DNA from 4 places in the Nonomuraea sp. NPDC049624 genome. Region 1 is predicted to be linked to each of the others. Evidence: riboswitches for the same ligand, from Rfam matches in the RefSeq annotation. Region 1 holds a riboswitch; each other region holds the start of a gene.

What was found. A riboswitch is a leader RNA that binds a small molecule or an ion and turns the genes downstream of it on or off. The one in region 1 is predicted to bind cyclic di-AMP.
Region 2: another riboswitch for cyclic di-AMP. It lies ahead of AB0J76_RS38150 (hypothetical protein); the one in region 1 lies ahead of AB0J76_RS05550 (NlpC/P60 family protein).
Region 3: another riboswitch for cyclic di-AMP. It lies ahead of AB0J76_RS30170 (CHAP domain-containing protein); the one in region 1 lies ahead of AB0J76_RS05550 (NlpC/P60 family protein).
Region 4: another riboswitch for cyclic di-AMP. It lies ahead of AB0J76_RS33040 (hypothetical protein); the one in region 1 lies ahead of AB0J76_RS05550 (NlpC/P60 family protein).

The regions. Positions count from the first base shown of each region.
Region 1 covers NZ_JBFAOR010000001.1:1,057,122-1,061,024, forward strand. Annotated here, with positions in the region: gene AB0J76_RS05540 (cytochrome P450) at 1-297, opposite strand, end outside; gene AB0J76_RS05545 (LuxR C-terminal-related transcriptional regulator) at 576-788, shown strand; gene AB0J76_RS05550 (NlpC/P60 family protein) at 875-1,918, opposite strand; cyclic di-AMP (ydaO/yuaA leader) riboswitch at 1,925-2,076, opposite strand; gene AB0J76_RS05555 (amino-acid N-acetyltransferase) at 2,364-2,933, shown strand; gene AB0J76_RS05560 (RDD family protein) at 3,019-3,903, shown strand, end outside.
Region 2 covers NZ_JBFAOR010000010.1:350,232-354,134, reverse strand. Annotated here, with positions in the region: gene AB0J76_RS38160 (DeoR/GlpR family DNA-binding transcription regulator) at 1-568, shown strand, start outside; gene galT (galactose-1-phosphate uridylyltransferase) at 565-1,635, shown strand; cyclic di-AMP (ydaO/yuaA leader) riboswitch at 1,704-1,842, shown strand; gene AB0J76_RS38150 (hypothetical protein) at 1,848-2,813, shown strand; gene sigJ (RNA polymerase sigma factor SigJ) at 2,830-3,738, opposite strand; gene AB0J76_RS38140 (amidohydrolase family protein) at 3,898-3,903, shown strand, end outside.
Region 3 covers NZ_JBFAOR010000007.1:488,992-492,894, forward strand. Annotated here, with positions in the region: gene AB0J76_RS30160 (glycosyl hydrolase family 18 protein) at 1-921, opposite strand, end outside; gene AB0J76_RS30165 (luciferase family protein) at 1,164-1,511, shown strand; cyclic di-AMP (ydaO/yuaA leader) riboswitch at 1,772-1,909, shown strand; gene AB0J76_RS30170 (CHAP domain-containing protein) at 1,924-2,643, shown strand; gene AB0J76_RS30175 (TetR/AcrR family transcriptional regulator) at 2,696-3,244, opposite strand; gene AB0J76_RS30180 (nuclear transport factor 2 family protein) at 3,342-3,839, shown strand; gene AB0J76_RS30185 (Tm-1-like ATP-binding domain-containing protein) at 3,850-3,903, shown strand, end outside.
Region 4 covers NZ_JBFAOR010000008.1:423,522-427,424, forward strand. Annotated here, with positions in the region: gene AB0J76_RS33030 (MDR family MFS transporter) at 1-823, shown strand, start outside; gene AB0J76_RS33035 (DUF5302 domain-containing protein) at 871-1,071, shown strand; cyclic di-AMP (ydaO/yuaA leader) riboswitch at 1,237-1,371, shown strand; partial or broken gene AB0J76_RS33040 (hypothetical protein) at 1,595-2,023, shown strand; gene AB0J76_RS33045 (alpha/beta hydrolase) at 2,309-3,184, shown strand; gene AB0J76_RS33050 (hypothetical protein) at 3,228-3,599, opposite strand; gene AB0J76_RS33055 (roadblock/LC7 domain-containing protein) at 3,626-3,903, opposite strand, start outside.

The sequences.
Region 1 (3,903 bases):
CAGGTCGGCGGTGATCGCCTCGATCCGCGGCCTGAGGCGGGCCACCATGCGCGGCGTGAACGCGCGGCTGACCAGAGCACGCAACCGGGTGTGATCGGGCGGGTCCATGAGCAGGAACGACCTGCCGGGCTGACCTGCCTCTTCCTGCGCGGGCGGGGACGTTCCGTGACCGAACCCGGGGTCGCGCAGCACGGCCGCGCACAACTCGTACGTGGTCACGACGAGCAGCCCGCCGCGCGTTCTGAAGATCGGCCCGGCGGCTCGCAGCTCGCGATATCGGACGTACGGATCGCGCACAAATTGCGGATCCGAGGGATCAAAACCCAGCACGTCGGTGGCGCTCATCGGAGGTGGAACCGGGCCGCCGAATTGATCGTTTGGACCGTTCATAGCTGATCACGGCGTGCCGACATATGCGGAGTACGTCACATATAAGTGATCATGTCAATAGCACTGGTCAAGGGCGCCGATTGTCGCGCTTGACGACCTTTCCGCGATGCGTTTACCTTCACCGAGACGAGCGGCTTTGCTTCGCCTGAAAGGTCCGAGTTCTGCTGTTGGGGGGAGGGCTCCCGGTGGATGTGCTCACAGAAGGCGTTGAGCTGAGCCACGCGGATTTGGCGTTACTGGCCGAACTGGCCAGGGGGGTGACCGTCGATCGGGTCGGCAGGCGGCTGGACATCAGCGGACGGACCGTACGGCGCAGGCTGAGGGGCATCTGCGACCGCATCGGCGTGGCCACGGCGATCGAGGCCGTGGCATGGGCGGCGCGCCGCCAGCTCATCTAGCGGCGCTCATCTGGCGGCGCTGGGCGAAGTGGCGCTGGATGAAGTGGGGCTGGGCGGTGTGGCGCTGGGGCGGTGTGGGGCGCCGGTCAGTCCGCGATGCGCACGCCGCCGGCGAACGGCCGCCCGCCGATCGGGGCGACCCGCACGACGTCACCCGTGCGCGGGGCGTGGACCATCATGCCGCCGCCGATGTAGATGCCGACGTGGTGCAGGTCGCTGTAGAAGAACACCAGGTCGCCGGGGCGCAGCTGGTCACGGCTGACGTGCGTGCCGGCCGTCCACTGGTCGCCGGTGTAGTGGGGGAGCGAGATGCCCACACGCTGGTAGGCGGCCATCACCAGGCCGGAGCAGTCGTAGGAGCGCGGCCCTTCGGCGCCCCACACGTACGGCTTGAGCTGCTGGGTGAGGGCCCACTTGACGGCCTGGGCCGCCTTGCCGTCGCCGATGACCGGCAGGTTGACGCGTACGGCCCGGGTGCCGGGACGGCCGGCCTCGCCCATGGCCCGCCGGTAGAGGTTGCTCTCCACCTTGGTGACCAGCTTGGTGATCTTCGAGCGCTTGGCCTCCAGATCGGTGACGATCTTCTGGACCTCGGCGATGCGGGTCTTCGCGCCGGCCCTGGCCCGCTCGGCGGCCTCCATGGCCTTGGCGAGCTGGTTGACCTCCTCGCCCTGCTGCTGTTCGAGCGCGTACGTGGTCGCGGCCCGGTCGAGGAAGGTCTCGGGGTCGCCGGACTGGGCGAAGGCCAGGGCCTTGTCCAGGCCGCCGGTGATGTAGGCGTTCTGGGCGAGCAGCGAGGCCCTGGCGCGCCTGGCGGCCAGGTCGGACTCGCTGGTGGCCAGGATCTTCTGGGCGGAGTCGTTGGCCTTCTGCGCGGCCTTCAGCCGTTCGCGCTGCTCGTTGTACTGCTCGGCCAGCGTCTCGATCTCTTCGTGCAGCTTCTCCACCTGGTCGGAGAGCTCGGAGAGCGACGGCTTCGGGTCGGCGGCGGCGGAACCGACGGGGACGGCGAACAGCATCGCGGCGACGGTGACGCCGATGACGCCGAGGCGGCGTGCGCGCCTGGCCTGTTCCTGGGGGCGGGCGTGCCTGCCCCCCGTCTTCCCCGAGCGGTCGAGCGTCCGCTTCACCAACCGAGCTCCTCTCATCGACGCCGGCCGGGTTAGCTGACGGGTTCGGGCCGGAGCAGCCCTACCGAGATGGTCGGATTCACCCCAAGTGGCGGCGCTGGCTGCTCGCCGCCGTTGGTTCCCCGGCTTCCCTTGCGGGAATTGGGCGTGTCTTTCCGCGCGCATTACGCGGAGAACATCGTCGCTGGACACTAATGCACTCCGGGTTCACGCTCAACCGGAACTGCCGAGTCTGTAGAGGTTTCACAACTGAAGGGTCACAAGGTGATCTCGTGGGTAGCCGTACGGAAGCGGGCTTCTGCACCTTTTGTCCAGCATTCGGGGCGCTGAGGTCTGGAGGAAAGCTCCAAGTCGGCTCGTGTTCGCTCGACCACGGGATGTGATGAGATGCCCGAGACGTGGGATTTAGGGCCGAGCCGTAATGAGATCTGTACCCTGGAGAGCCATGGAGCAGGTGGCCGAAGTGGCAGTCCCCGAGACCGCGGTCGTGGTCAGGCGTGCCCGCACGCCCGACGTGCGTGCGATCAGGCGTCTCGTGGACACCTACGCGGGCGCGGGTCCGCGGCTCCTGGAGAAGGCCACGGTCACGCTGTACGAGGACGTCCAGGAGTTCTGGGTGGCCGAGCGGGACGGGGAGGTCGTCGGCTGCGGCGCGCTCCACGTGCTGTGGGAGGACCTCGCCGAGGTCCGTACGGTGGCCGTCGATCCCGCGTGCCGGGGGCTGGGCGTGGGGCGGCGGATCGTCTCGGCACTCGTCCGGCAGGCGAAGGATCTGGGGCTGCGGCGTGTATTCTGTCTGACTTTTGAGGTCGACTTCTTCGCGAGGCACGGTTTCCGCCCCATCCAGGGCACCCCGGTCTCACCCGAGGTCTACGCCGAGTTGCTGGCCTCGTACGACGAGGGTGTGGCGGAGTTCCTTGATCTGGAACACGTCAAACCGAACACCCTTGGCAACACCCGCATGCTGCTGCATCTGACATCGGGTGACGCGGACCTTGACCACTTGGAAAGGTGATTGTTGATACCTATGTCGATACGTTGGGCAGCACAGGCATGTGTCCTGACACGTGCCACATGCGCACTCGAAGCGAGGTGACACGGTGAGCACCGGACAGCCGCCGTACCCACAGGACGATTCCGGCGAGAACCCCGAGTACGGGCAGCACCACGGCCGTCGGCCCGGTGAGCCCGACCCGGACGTGACTGTGGTCGGCTACCGGGCGGACGATGCCTTCGGCCAGCCCCCATATGGTCAGCAGCAGCAACAGGGCTATGGCCAGCAACAGCAGTACGGCCAGCAACAGCAGCAGTACGGCCAGCAGCAGGGCTACGGCCAGCAGCCCCAGTACGGCCAGCAGCCCCAGTACGGCCAGCAGCCCGCCTCGGGCCAGCAGGGTTACGGCCAGCAGCCGCAGTCCTCCGGCCAGCAGTACACCCAGCCGGGCTACGGCCAGGAGGCCCAGTACGGCCAGCAGGCCGGCTCGGGCCAGCAGGGTTACGGCCAGCAGCCGCAGTCCTCCGGCCAGCAGTACACGCAGCCCGGCTACGGCCAGGACGCCCAGTACGGCCAGCAGGGCTACGGCCAGCAGCCCGCCTCGGGCCAGCAGTACGCCCAGCCCGGCTACGGCCAGCAGGCCGCGCCGGGTCAGCAGGGTTACGGCCAGGACGCCCAGTACGGCCAGCAGGGCTACGGCCAGCAGGCCGCCGCGGGGCAGCAGGGCTACGGCCAGCAACCCCAGTACGGTCAGCAGCCGCAGTCCCAGCCCGACTACGGTCAGCAGCAGGGCTACGGCCAGGACGCCCAGTACGGCCAGCAGGCCGCCTCGGGCCAGCAGGGCTACGGCCAGCAGCCGCAGTCCTCCGGCCAGCAGTACGCCCAGCCCGGCTACGGCCAGCAGGCCGCGTCGGGCCAGCAGGGTTACGGCCAGGAGGCCCAGTACGGCCAGCAGGGCTACGGCCAGCAGTCGCAACCCGACTACGGCCAG
Region 2 (3,903 bases), on a different contig from region 1:
CAAGTCCGCCCGCCAGCAGCAGGAGAAGGAGGCCATCGCGCGGCACGCGGCCACTCTCGTCCGGCCGGGCACCGCCGTGGCGCTCTCCGCCGGCACCACCATATGGGCGCTGGCCCACCATCTGGTCGCGGTGCCCGAGCTGACCGTGATCACCAATTCGATCCCCGTCGCCGAGGTCTTCCACCGCAACCCGCGCGCCGACCGCACGGTCGTGCTGACCGGCGGCGTGCGCACCCCCTCCGACGCGCTCGTCGGCCCCGTGGCGGTGGCGGCCATCCGCCGCCTGCACGTGGACACGCTCTTCCTCGGGGTGCACGGCATGAGCCTGCGCGCCGGGTTCACCACGCCCAACCTGCTGGAGTCCGAGACCGACAGGGAGCTGGTGGCCGCGGCGCACCGGCTGGTGGTCCCCGCCGACCACACCAAGTGGAACACGGTCGGCATCAGCACGATCGCCGAGCTGACCGAGGCCGACGTGGTCATCAGCGACGCGGGGCTGCCCGAGGAAGCACGCACCGAACTGGCCGAACGGGCCGGAGAACTGATCATCGCGGAGGGCACGCCTTGAAGCGCACCATCACCCACCTGGCAGACGGCCGAGAGCTGATCTACTTCGACCGGCGCGACGACGCCGACCGGAGCGCGATCGACCGGCGGCCGCTCGACCCGCGGCCGGTGGCCTCCGAGCTGCGTTACGACCCGCTGACCGAGGAGTGGATCGCGATCGCCGGCCATCGGCAGACACGCACGTTCCTGCCGCCGGCCGACGAGTGCCCGTTGTGCCCGTCGTCCGACACGCGGGCGTCGGAGATCCCGGCCCACGACTATGACGTGGTGGTGTTCGAGAACCGCTTTCCCTCTTTCTCCGGAAATTTTGGGACTTACGGGGATGTCGGCGGCCTGAGTGAGGTGCGGCCGGGTGTCGGGCGGTGTGAGGTGGTCTGCTTCACCTCCGACCACTCCTCCTCCTTCTCCAGGCTCTCCAACGCCCAGGTCAGGCTGGTGATGGAGGCGTGGGCCGACCGCACGGCCGAGCTGTCCGGCATCGAGGGCGTCGAGCAGGTGTTCTGCTTCGAGAACAGGGGTGAGGAGATCGGCATCACGCTCCCCCACCCGCACGGGCAGATCTACGCCTACCCCTACGTGACCCCGCGCACCAAGCTCCAGCTCGGGGCCGCCTCGCGGCACACGGGCGGCAACCTGTTCGCCGACGTGCTGGCCGCCGAGCGGGCCGCCGGCACGCGGGTGGTGGCCGCCAACGAGCTCTGGACGGCGTTCGTCCCGGCCGCCGCGCGCTGGCCGTTCGAGGTGCACGTGTATCCGCACCGGCAGGTGCCCGACCTGGCGGCGCTGTCGGAGGAGGAGCGGGCCGCGTTCGCGCCGCTGTACACCTCGGTGCTGCGGGCGCTCGACGCGCTGTTCGGGGTGGCGATGCCGTACATCTCGGCCTGGCACCAGGCGCCGGTGCGGTACGGCCGCGAGCTGGCCTACCTGCACCTGGAGCTGTTCAGCATCAGGCGGGCGCCCGGGAAGCTGAAGTACCTGGCGGGCTCGGAGTCGGCCATGGGTGCCTTCGTCAACGACGTGCTGCCGGAGGAGGCGGCACGCATGTTGCGATCACGAATTGATCACTAATTGGTTTCTCATTAAAGTCGCATGACTCGTGATCTACCACTAATATCCCGTTAGACACCGGCCATAACGGTCGTTGTACGCCTAATCCCGGGCGTGTTGCCCGGGAGCCGGGGACCCATCGCATCCGGGGTGAATCCGCGCAAGTGGTAGGGAATGCTCCCGTGCCCGAACCCGTCAGCTAACCCGGCCGGCAGAGGGAGAGGAACAACCACGTGGCGGCTTCGTCCCCCGCGAGTCTTGCCGTCGGTCTCATCACCGCCACCGCCCTGCTCGTCCAGCCGGCCGCCGCCTCAGTCTCGGCGTCAGCCGCGCCCAAGCCGTCGGAGGCGCAGCTGCGGGCCCAGCTCAAGCAGCTCAACCGCAAGGTCGACAAGCTGATCGAGACGTACAACCTCAAGCGGGTCGAGCTGGCCAAGGCCCAGCAGGCCGCTACCGCGGCCCAGCAGCGGCTCACCGCCGCCGAGCAGGCGGTCGCCACGGCCGAGCAGCGGGTCGCCGAGATCGCCCGGCTGCGCTACCAGAGCCGCGACGCCTCCCTGCCGGGCTTCATGCTGACCCCGGACGGCGGCGGCGCGGCCGTGCTCGAACAGCTCACCGCCGAGCAGCAGGCGGTCGTGGACAGCGTGGCCAAGGCCCGCGACGACCAGAAGAAGGCCGCCACGGCCGCCGCCGCGCTCGCGACGCAGCTGAAGGCGGGCACGGCGGAGGTGGCCGAGCAGCGCGACGACGCCCAGGACGTCATCGACGACATCAAGAAGAAGCTCCAGGACCTCGTGCCGTTCGGGCCGGGCAAGAAGTCCGACGGGAGCTGGGCGCCCGAGCTGCCGGCCGGCTCGGACAACATCACGCCGCGCACCCGGCTGATGCGCGCGCAGGTGCAGAAGAACTTCTCGCTGCCGTACGAGGTGGGCTGCTTCCGGGCCGGCTCCAGCGGCGAGCACCCGCTCGGCCGGGCCTGCGACTTCATGATGAGCACGGGCGGCACCATGCCGAGCGCCGTCAACAACGCGCTCGGCGACCGGCTGGCCGACTGGGCCCTGAAGAACAAGGCCAAGCTGGGCGTCAAGTACGTGATCTGGAAGCAGCGCATCAACCAGGGCTCGGGCTGGCGCTCGATGTCCGACCGCGGCAGCATCACCGAGAACCACTACGACCACGTGCACATCTCGATGAACTAGCCGCGGGGCCGGCGGCTCAGCGGATGCCGGTCAGCTTGTCGGGGTTGGTGACGGAGTAGACGGCGGCGATCCGGTCGCCCTCGGGCGTGAGATCGACGACGACCACGGCCAGCGGGCCGTCACCGGAGAAGACCAGCGCGCACGGATCCCCGGCCACCCGCCGGTAGCGCAGGTCCACCGCGCCGGGGGTCAGCGTCGCGGCCACGGACATGAAGATCGCGGCCACCTCGTCCCGGCCGTGGACCGGGTGCAGGCTGGTGGCGGGCCCCTTGCCGCCGCCGTCGGTCCACAGGGTCACCTCCGGCGCCAGCACCTCCAGCAAAGCCCGCAGGTCACCGCCGAGGGCCGCCGCGGCGAACCGCTCGGTCACCTCGGCGTGCACGCCGGGCTCGGTCCGGTGACGCGGACGGCGGGCATGAACGTGGCGACGGGCGCGGGCCGCGAGCTGCCGGACGGCCGCCGGCGTGCGCCCGAGGATGTCGGCCGTCTCCGGATGGCTGAACCCGAACACCTCGTGCAGCACGAAGACGGCTCGTTCCAGCGGTGACAGCGTCTCCAGCACGACCAGCACCGCCATCGACAACGACTCCCCGCTCCCGGCGGCGCCCCCGGCGTTGTCCGGGGCCGTGACCAGCGGTTCCGGCAGCCACGGGCCGACGTAGGTCTCCTGCCGGCGGCTCAGGTCCGCCCGCCGGGCGAGCGCCTGGTTCACCGCGATCCGCACCAGATAGGCCCGGACGTTCTCCACCGGTCCGGCGTCCGGCCTGCGGTGCCGGGCGGACCAGGCCAGCCACGCCTCCTGCAGCACGTCCTCGGTGTCGGCGACGCTGCCGAGCATGTTGTAGACCACGGAGAACAGCAGTTCCCGGTAGCCGAGGAACTGCTCGGTGGCGGCGTCGGCGGGCTGCCGCGGGGTCGGTGTCATGGCGGGCCTCCTCATCTGTCGCAACCGAAGAGTCCCGACGGGCGGAGATTGTGACATGAAGCCATCAAGCGTGATCTATGCCACTCATGTCACAGTTCCCGGCCGGTTGCCCCTCTGTGGTGGCGTCCGAGGGTTCACGACACACGAGGGAGAGCTTCGATGCGT
Region 3 (3,903 bases), on a different contig from region 1:
GCTGGTGTCGATGTTCTTGACGTGGTAGCCGCGCTGGTAGATGCCCCACTGGACGAAGTAGCCCAGCACCTTGTTGCCGCCGCCACCGCCGCCGCCCGTGGTGGTCGCGGTGATCTGGTTGCTGTCGGCCGAGCGGTTGCCGGCCGCGTCACGCGCGCGCACGGTGTAGGTGTAGGACGTGTTGGCGGTGAGGCCGGTGTCGTTGTACGTGGTGCCGGTGACGGTGGTGATCAGGGTGCCGCCGCGGTAGACCTCGTAGCCGGTGACCGCCACGTTGTCGGTGGAGGCGTTCCAGGCCAGCGCGACGCTGTTGTTGCTGACGCCGGTCGAGCGCAGGTTGCCGGGCACCGACGGCGGGGTCTTGTCGTCGCCGCCACCGCCGCCGGTGGTCGTCGCGGAGATCTGGTTGCTGTTGGCCGAGCGGTTGCCGGCCGCGTCACGCGCGCGCACGGTGTAGCTGTAGGCGGTGTTCGCGGTGAGGCCGGTGTCGTTGTACGTGGTGCCGGTGACGGTGGTGACCAGGGTGCCGCCGCGGTAGACCTCGTAGCCGGTCACGGCCACGTTGTCGGTGGAGGCGTTCCAGGCCAGGGCCACGCTCGTGTCCGTGACGCCGGTCGAGCGCAGGTTGCCCGGCACCGACGGCGCGGTCGTGTCGGTGCCGCCGCCACCGGAGACCTTCCACAGCGCCGCCACGTTCGGCGGCTCCCAGCCGGGCTGCGAGGTGTGCGCCTGGAGGCAGACGTAGTCCACGCCGTTGTAGGTGACGACCGTGCCCGCCGTGTAGGCGGTCCACGGGGCCCAGGCCGCCGCGTACGCCACCGTGCTGGCGGAGGCGAGCGTCGGGACGGCCACGGCCGCGGTGAGGGGCAGGGCCAATGCCGCCATTCCCGCCAGGACCTTGCTCAGAATGGTGTGTTTCATGTCGCTCCGACATCCGTTGGGGGGTGTGTGGGGAGTGGGATGGGAGACTTCTGGGGAAACTATTAGGAAAGTTTCCTTTAAGTTGTGAATCGACGGTAGCCGCTGCCTGGGGGAGCGTCAATACGTATCGGTCAGGTGTCCGTAACCGTGCCGGTCAGACCCCGGACACGCCCGTTCACGAGGGGATAACGGTTCCGGAACGGGGGCTGACGGCGGGGTGAGCCGTGGCTCAGCATTGGAGCGTGGCAGGAATCTCCGCCTGGCGGCGGACGCCCACGCGACGCGGACCCTACGTGGCCCGCGCGGTCGCGGAGTTACGGTCCTGGCCGTCGCTGAACGTCAGCGGCACCGGTCAGCAGGTCGCCTTCGCCGTACACGGAACCGAGATCCTGCGCCTGGCCGGCCGGGACGAGATCCACGTACGGCTCACCGCCCCCGCCATCGGCCGCCTGGAGCCGTATCTGGGGGCGTGCGACCAGGTCCACGCCTGCCGCGACGGCGCCTGGGTCGCCGTGCAGGTCGACGCCGAGCCCGATCTGGAATTGTTGCTGGCGCTCACGAGCGTGGCGATAAAGGCGCACGTGGCGTGAACCGATTCGGCGCGTAGCGTTTCTCGCACGCAGCGTCGAAATTATTGCCGCCATTTGCCGGGGAATTACTCGCCGGGTAGCTTGGTTGTACCCAGCCGAACGGGGAGTCGTCCCAGGTAGGGATGGCATTGCCTGGGAATTACCCAAGCGGGACCCGTGTTGTACAGAATCGATGCGGACATCTCCGCATCTGGGCGTCGCACATATACCTTCAGGCCCTTTCCGGGGCCCGGGAAGACGATGCGTCAGCCCTTTGCCTGACCAAGAGACCGCTGAATCCGCCTGTGCGCGGAACCGGGGACCCATGTGTCCAATGGGGTGAATCGGCACCGTGGTGCCGTAGGGCAGCTTCCCGCCCGAACCCGTCAGCTAACCCGGCAAGCGGCACGGAAGCTCAAGGAGTAACACCCTCATGGCCAAGCACCGTCTTCACCGTGCCTACAAGCTCGACCTCGCCAAGATCGCTCTCGGCGCGACCGCCGTCGCCGGCGTGCTCGGCACGCACGCGGCAGTGAACGCCGACGCCACCCACGCCACCGCCCACACCGCAACCCAGACCGCCAAGGTCGCCGGCGTGGCCGCCCAGCCGCGCGTCGCGCAGAACAGCGCCGCCGACGAGAGCGCCAAGGGCAAGGTCAACGTCACCGCCGCCCAGGTGCTGGCCACGGCCCGCGCTCAGGTCGGCACCTCCGAGGACGCCAACGGCGGCGGCACCAAGTTCCAGAAGTGGTACGCCGACTCCCAGCGCGCCGCCGAGACCGCCGCGCGTGACGGCGGCAACCGCGCCATGTACCTGAACGCCCCCTGGTGCTCGATGTTCGTCTCCTGGGTCGGCGAGCAGACCGGCGCCCGCCCGCAGGTCGGCTGGGACGCCTACACCGTGACCCACGCCAAGTGGTTCGCCGCCAACGACCGCTGGGGCACCGAGGCCAAGCCGGGCGCCGTCGTCTTCTTCTCCTGGAGCGGCAGCAAGAGCCTGAACGACATCCAGCACGTCGGCTTCGTCGTCAAGGACAACGGCGACGGCACGATCTCCACGATCGAGGGCAACACCGGCAACGGCAAGGTCGAGCAGCGCGTCCGGCCGACCTCGCAGGTCGTCGGCTACGGCTACCCGTCCTACGCCGCCTGATCCTGCTCTGCCGAAGAGCGCACTCCCCGCGGGGAGTGCGCTCTTTCGCGTCTCAGGGCCGCCGGTGCCGGTGGACCAGAACCGCCGCGGCCTGTCCGGCCGAGCGGGCCGCGCCCGGCTCCCCGGAGATCATCGCGGTCACCGTGGCGCCGTCGATCAGGGTGAGCAACTGCTCGGCGAGCAGGGCGGGGTCCCCGGCTCCCGCCTCCTCGGCGAGCGAGCGCAGGTAGGCGCGCAGGCGCTCCTTGTGCTCGCGCACCGCCGTGCGGACGGCGGCCGAACCGGCGCCCAGCTCGGCGAAGGCGTTGGCGAACCCGCAGCCGCGGAAGTCGTCCTCGGTGAACCAGCGTTCCAGCCACGCGAAGACCGCCGGGATGCGGTCGCCGGCACCCGCCACGTACGCGGTGAGCGAGGCCATCCAGCGTTCGTCGCGCCGCCGCAGATAGGCCACGACCAGCGCCTCCTTCGACGGGAAACACTGGTAAAGGCGTTTCAGCGAGACGCCGGAGGCGGCCCGGATCTCGTCCATGCCGACCGCCTGCACGCCGCGGCGGTAGAAGAGGTCGCCCGCGGCGTCCAGCAACCGCTGCTCGTGATCCATGACACCCCTCCAGGTGCTTGCCGCGGAGAACGCTCGTTCTCTACGCTATCGCACAAGCCGGGAGAACGACCGTTCTCTCGATCGGAGAGGACAGCCCATGACCCGCCCGCCCGTCCCGCCGTTCACCGAGGAGACCGCCCGGATCAAGGTCCAGGCCGCCGAGGACGCCTGGAACACCCGCGACCCCGACCGCGTCGCGCTCGCGTACACCGAGGACTCCGTGTGGCGCAACCGCGGCGAGTTCGTCACCGGCCGCGCCGCGATCGCGGAGTTCCTGCGCCGCAAGTGGGCCCGCGAGCTGGACTACGCCCTGCGCAAGGAGCTGTGGGCGGTCACCGGCGACCGCATCGCCGTCCGCTTCCAGTACGAGTCCCGCGACGCCGCCGGCCAGTGGTGGCGCAGCTACGGCAACGAGCAGTGGGAGTTCGACGCGTCGGGGCTGATGCGCCGCCGCGAGGCCAGCATCAACGACGTCGCCATCACCGAGGAGGAACGCCGCATCTTCGGCACGCGCCCGCTGTCCGAGCACGGCGTGGACGTCCTCGGCATCCGCCACGCCGAGATCGCCGGGGTAAGGTCGGAAGGCCGATCGTAGGAGGTCTGACATGGCGGTCTTGCTGCTGGGCACCCTCGACACCAAGGGGGAGGAGTACGCCCTC
Region 4 (3,903 bases), on a different contig from region 1:
CAGCGCCCTGCTGCTCGGCCTGACCGAGAAGGGCCTGGACGGCAACTCCTGGACGTCCCCGTCCGTGGCCGGGCCGATCCTGCTGGCGCTGGTGCTGCTGGCCGCGTTCGTACTGGTCGAGTTGCGGGCGGCGAACCCGGTCATGCCGATGCACCTGTTCCGGGACCGTACCTACACGCTGGTCAACGCGACCTCCTTCTTCACCGCCTTCTGCATGTACGCCGGCGTGGTGTTCCTGCCCCGCTACTTCCAGCAGGCGCTGGGCGTCAGCGCCACCGAGTCGGGGCTGAGGATCTACCCGATGACGCTGGCCATGGTGGCGGGCAGCGCGCTCATGGGCACGCTGATGTCCAGGACGCGCACGTACAAGCCGTGGCTGGTCGGGGCGCCGTTCCTGCTGGCAGCCGGCAGCCTGCTCTGCCTGAACCTCACCGTGCGCACCGACGGCCTGCTGCTGGCCGGGTGGATGGCGCTGCTCGGGCTCGGCATGGGGCCGATGTTGTCGGGGCTGACCGTGGCCGTGCAGCAGGCCGTCCCGCCGCGGTACATCGGCACGGCCTCGGCCAACCTCACCTTCTTCCGGCAGATCGGCGGCTCCGTGGCGCTGGCGCTGGCCGGCACCGCGTACACGTCGGTCATCACCACGGACGCGCCCGTCCACGGGCTCGCGGCCGCGCACGCCTCGGCGGCGGCCGTGGTCATCCCGTCGCTGGGCGTGGCGGGCGCGGTGATCGCCCTGGTCGCGCTGGTCATGATGCCCGGCAGGCGGCTGGAGCAGGCGCCCGCCGCGGAGAGCAGAGTGGAGGCCGGTTTCGCGTCGTAAGCGACGTCGTGCGAAGCTGTGGATGTCCCCAGAACCAGGAGGTCCTCATGGCGGAAACACCGGAGCCGGAAGTCAGCGAGACTCCCGAGGACGAGATGAAGCGCAAGTTCCGCGAGGCGTTGGAACGCAAGCGCGGGCAGCAGGCCGACTCGGCCGCGGGTGGCAGGGGCGTGGACCCGTCGAAGATCCACGGGGCGCACGGTCCGGCAGCGAGTAAAAGATCCTTCAGGCGCAAGAGCGGCGGCTGAAAGGCCCGATTTAGCAGGGGGTACGGCATGCCGTGCCCCCTTTCTCTTTGCCGTGATAGGTAGATCTTTACCCGGTTCATGACGATTCGTTTGTATTTGTCCGAATCTCTGGGTACGGTCTTAACCAATTACCAGCTGGTGGCGTAGTCCCTACCAGGAGAGGGACGACAGCTGGCGCCGAATCCCGACTTGTCGGGAACCGGGGACCCATCTCATTGGGGTGAATCCGGCCACGTGCCGGTAGGGCATCTCCACGCCCGAACCCGTCAGCTAACCCGGTAGGCGAGATGGAGAGGACTTCACGCATGTACCACCTCGTCGTACCCCCGGACAGTGTAGTGACGACCGCCTGCTGAGCGGTCTCTTCCCTGACTTCCCCCACGCGCCGCGTAACCACCTTTTCGGCGCTCTGCCCGGTTACGCACCGTAGTCACGCGCGTTCCCCCTGTCCCCTCGCGAAGGACTTCACTGCTTCATGTCTCGATTTGGCCTGCGCTCTCTCGCTCTGCTGTCCGTGTCCGCCATGGGCGCGCTGACGATCTCCGCCACCGGCGCCCACGCCGACACCGGCGACGACCAGAAGATCCTGCTCAAGGGTTCCACGAAGGCTTCCTACTTCTGGGACGACTCCTCCGGCCGCGCCGGCGACACCGGCCTGCCGGCCAGCGGCAAGCCCATGCAGAAGGGCCTGGCCGCCAGCCCCAGCTGGCCCCTCATGACCGAGGGTTACGTGACCTACAACGGCAAGAAGATGCCGTTCTTCGTGGGCGACCGCGGCCCCGGCGAGCCCTCCAGCCGTGGCGTCATGCTCGACCTCGACGCCAAGACCTTCGCCGAGCTGACCGGCGGCACCTTCAACCCCGACACGCTCGGCGTGGACGGCAACGGCGGCCAGGGCCACATCAAGATCGACTACGTCATCACCAAGTGGGGCGACGGCAAGGGCAAGAAGAACTACCCCGTGGCCTTCTCCACCGGCGCATGGGGCAGGTTCGACGACAACCCCGCCGAGCCCCCCAAGGTGCTGGCCGAAGAGCCCGCCGACGACGCGGCCGGTTCCGCCGGCGGCCAGGTCGGGAAGACCGTCGCGATGGGCGGCACCGTGATGGCCGGCGTGCTCGTGCTGGCCGGCGGCGGCGTGGTGCTCGGCGGCGAGCGTCTGCGCAAGCTCCTCAACGACTGATCTGCGGACAGACCACTCTTTACGCCTCGCGACCAGAATGACATTCTGGTCGCTGTGATCCAGCGCGCAGCCGCCAACGGCATCGAGATCGCCTACGAGAGCTTCGGCTCACCGGAAGGCAGGCCCCTGCTGCTCATCATGGGACTCGGCGCCCAGCTCATCCACTGGGACGACGAGTTCTGCGAACTCCTGGCCGAGCAGGGCCACCACGTCATCAGGTTCGACAACCGCGACGCGGGCCTGTCCACCCACCTCCACGACGAGGGCGTGCCCGCATGGGGTGCGCCCTCGCCGTACGTGCTGGACGACCTGGCCGACGACAGCGCCGGGCTCATGGACGTCCTGGGCCTGCCCGCCGCGCACGTCGTCGGCGCCTCGATGGGCGGGATGATCGCCCAGGCGCTGGCCATCCGGCACCCCGCCCGCGTGCTGAGCCTGACCTCGATCATGTCCACGCCCAGCCCGCAGGCGGCCCCGCCGACCGAGGCGGCCGCCGCGGTGCTCCTCGCCAAGCCCGCGACCGACCGCGAGGGGGTCGTCGCCGGCGCGCTGAGCACCTGGGCCGTGCTCGGGTCCCCCGGCTGGGAGCTGGACCGCGAACGCGTCACCAGGCTGGCCGGGCTCGCCTTCGACCGCTGCCACGACCCGTCCGGCACCGCCCGCCAGCTCGCCGCCATCATGGCCTCGGGCGACCGCACGTCCGCGCTGGGCGGGCTGAAGGTGCCCGCGCTGGTCATCCACGGCGAGGACGACCAGCTCGTGCCGCTCGCCGGCGGGCGGGCCACGGCCGCCGCCATCCCGGACTCCCGCCTGGTCACCTACCCCGGCATGGGCCACGACCTGCCCCGCCCCCTCTGGCCCGCGATCGTCGCCGAGATCACCGCCCACACCGGCTCCGCGACGCCCGCCCGGCCGGAGCCCGCCGCGTGACCCGCCACAAGACCCGCCGCAGAGCCTTTGTCGGCGCGGGCCGTCAGAGCTCCAGCTTCTCCTCGATGACCTTGAGCATGTGCCGGGCCAGGGCCAGGTTGGCCCGGTTGCGGTCGAGGGCGAGGTAGAGGAACAGGCCCTTGCCGCTGCGGCCGGTCAGCGGGCGGATGATGTGGTACTGGGCGGTCAGCGTGATCAGGATGTCCTCGATGCCGTCCTTGAGGCCCAGTGAGTCCATCGTGCGCAGCTTGGCCTTGATGACCTCGGTGTTGCCCGCCGCCGCGACCTGCAGGTCCAGCTCCTTCGAGCCGCCGAGCGTGCCGAGCGCCATGCCGCTGCCGTGGTCGACGATCGCCGCCCCGATCGAGCCGTCGATGCTCATCATCTCTTTGAGGGAGACGTCCATGCCTGCCATGCTTTCCTCCGCTTCGGTGGGGATGGTCAGTGTTTGCGTGCCACGGCGGCCACGGAGGCCGCCGTCTTCCTGCCCTCCAGCCGGAGGAGCCCGACGTTGGCGCCGGGTCCCGCCAGAACCGTGAGGACGATCGTGGGGCCCGCGGCGTAGAAGGCCACGAACCCTGCGGTGCCGGACACGAGGGTCTCCTCGAACGTCCCGCGGCCCGCCATGGTCAGCATCCGGCCGCTCATCGCGAGCAGCGCCGCCGACAGCGCCGCCACCTGCTCGCCGGTGTCTCCTTGCAGGTCGCAGGCGATCCGCA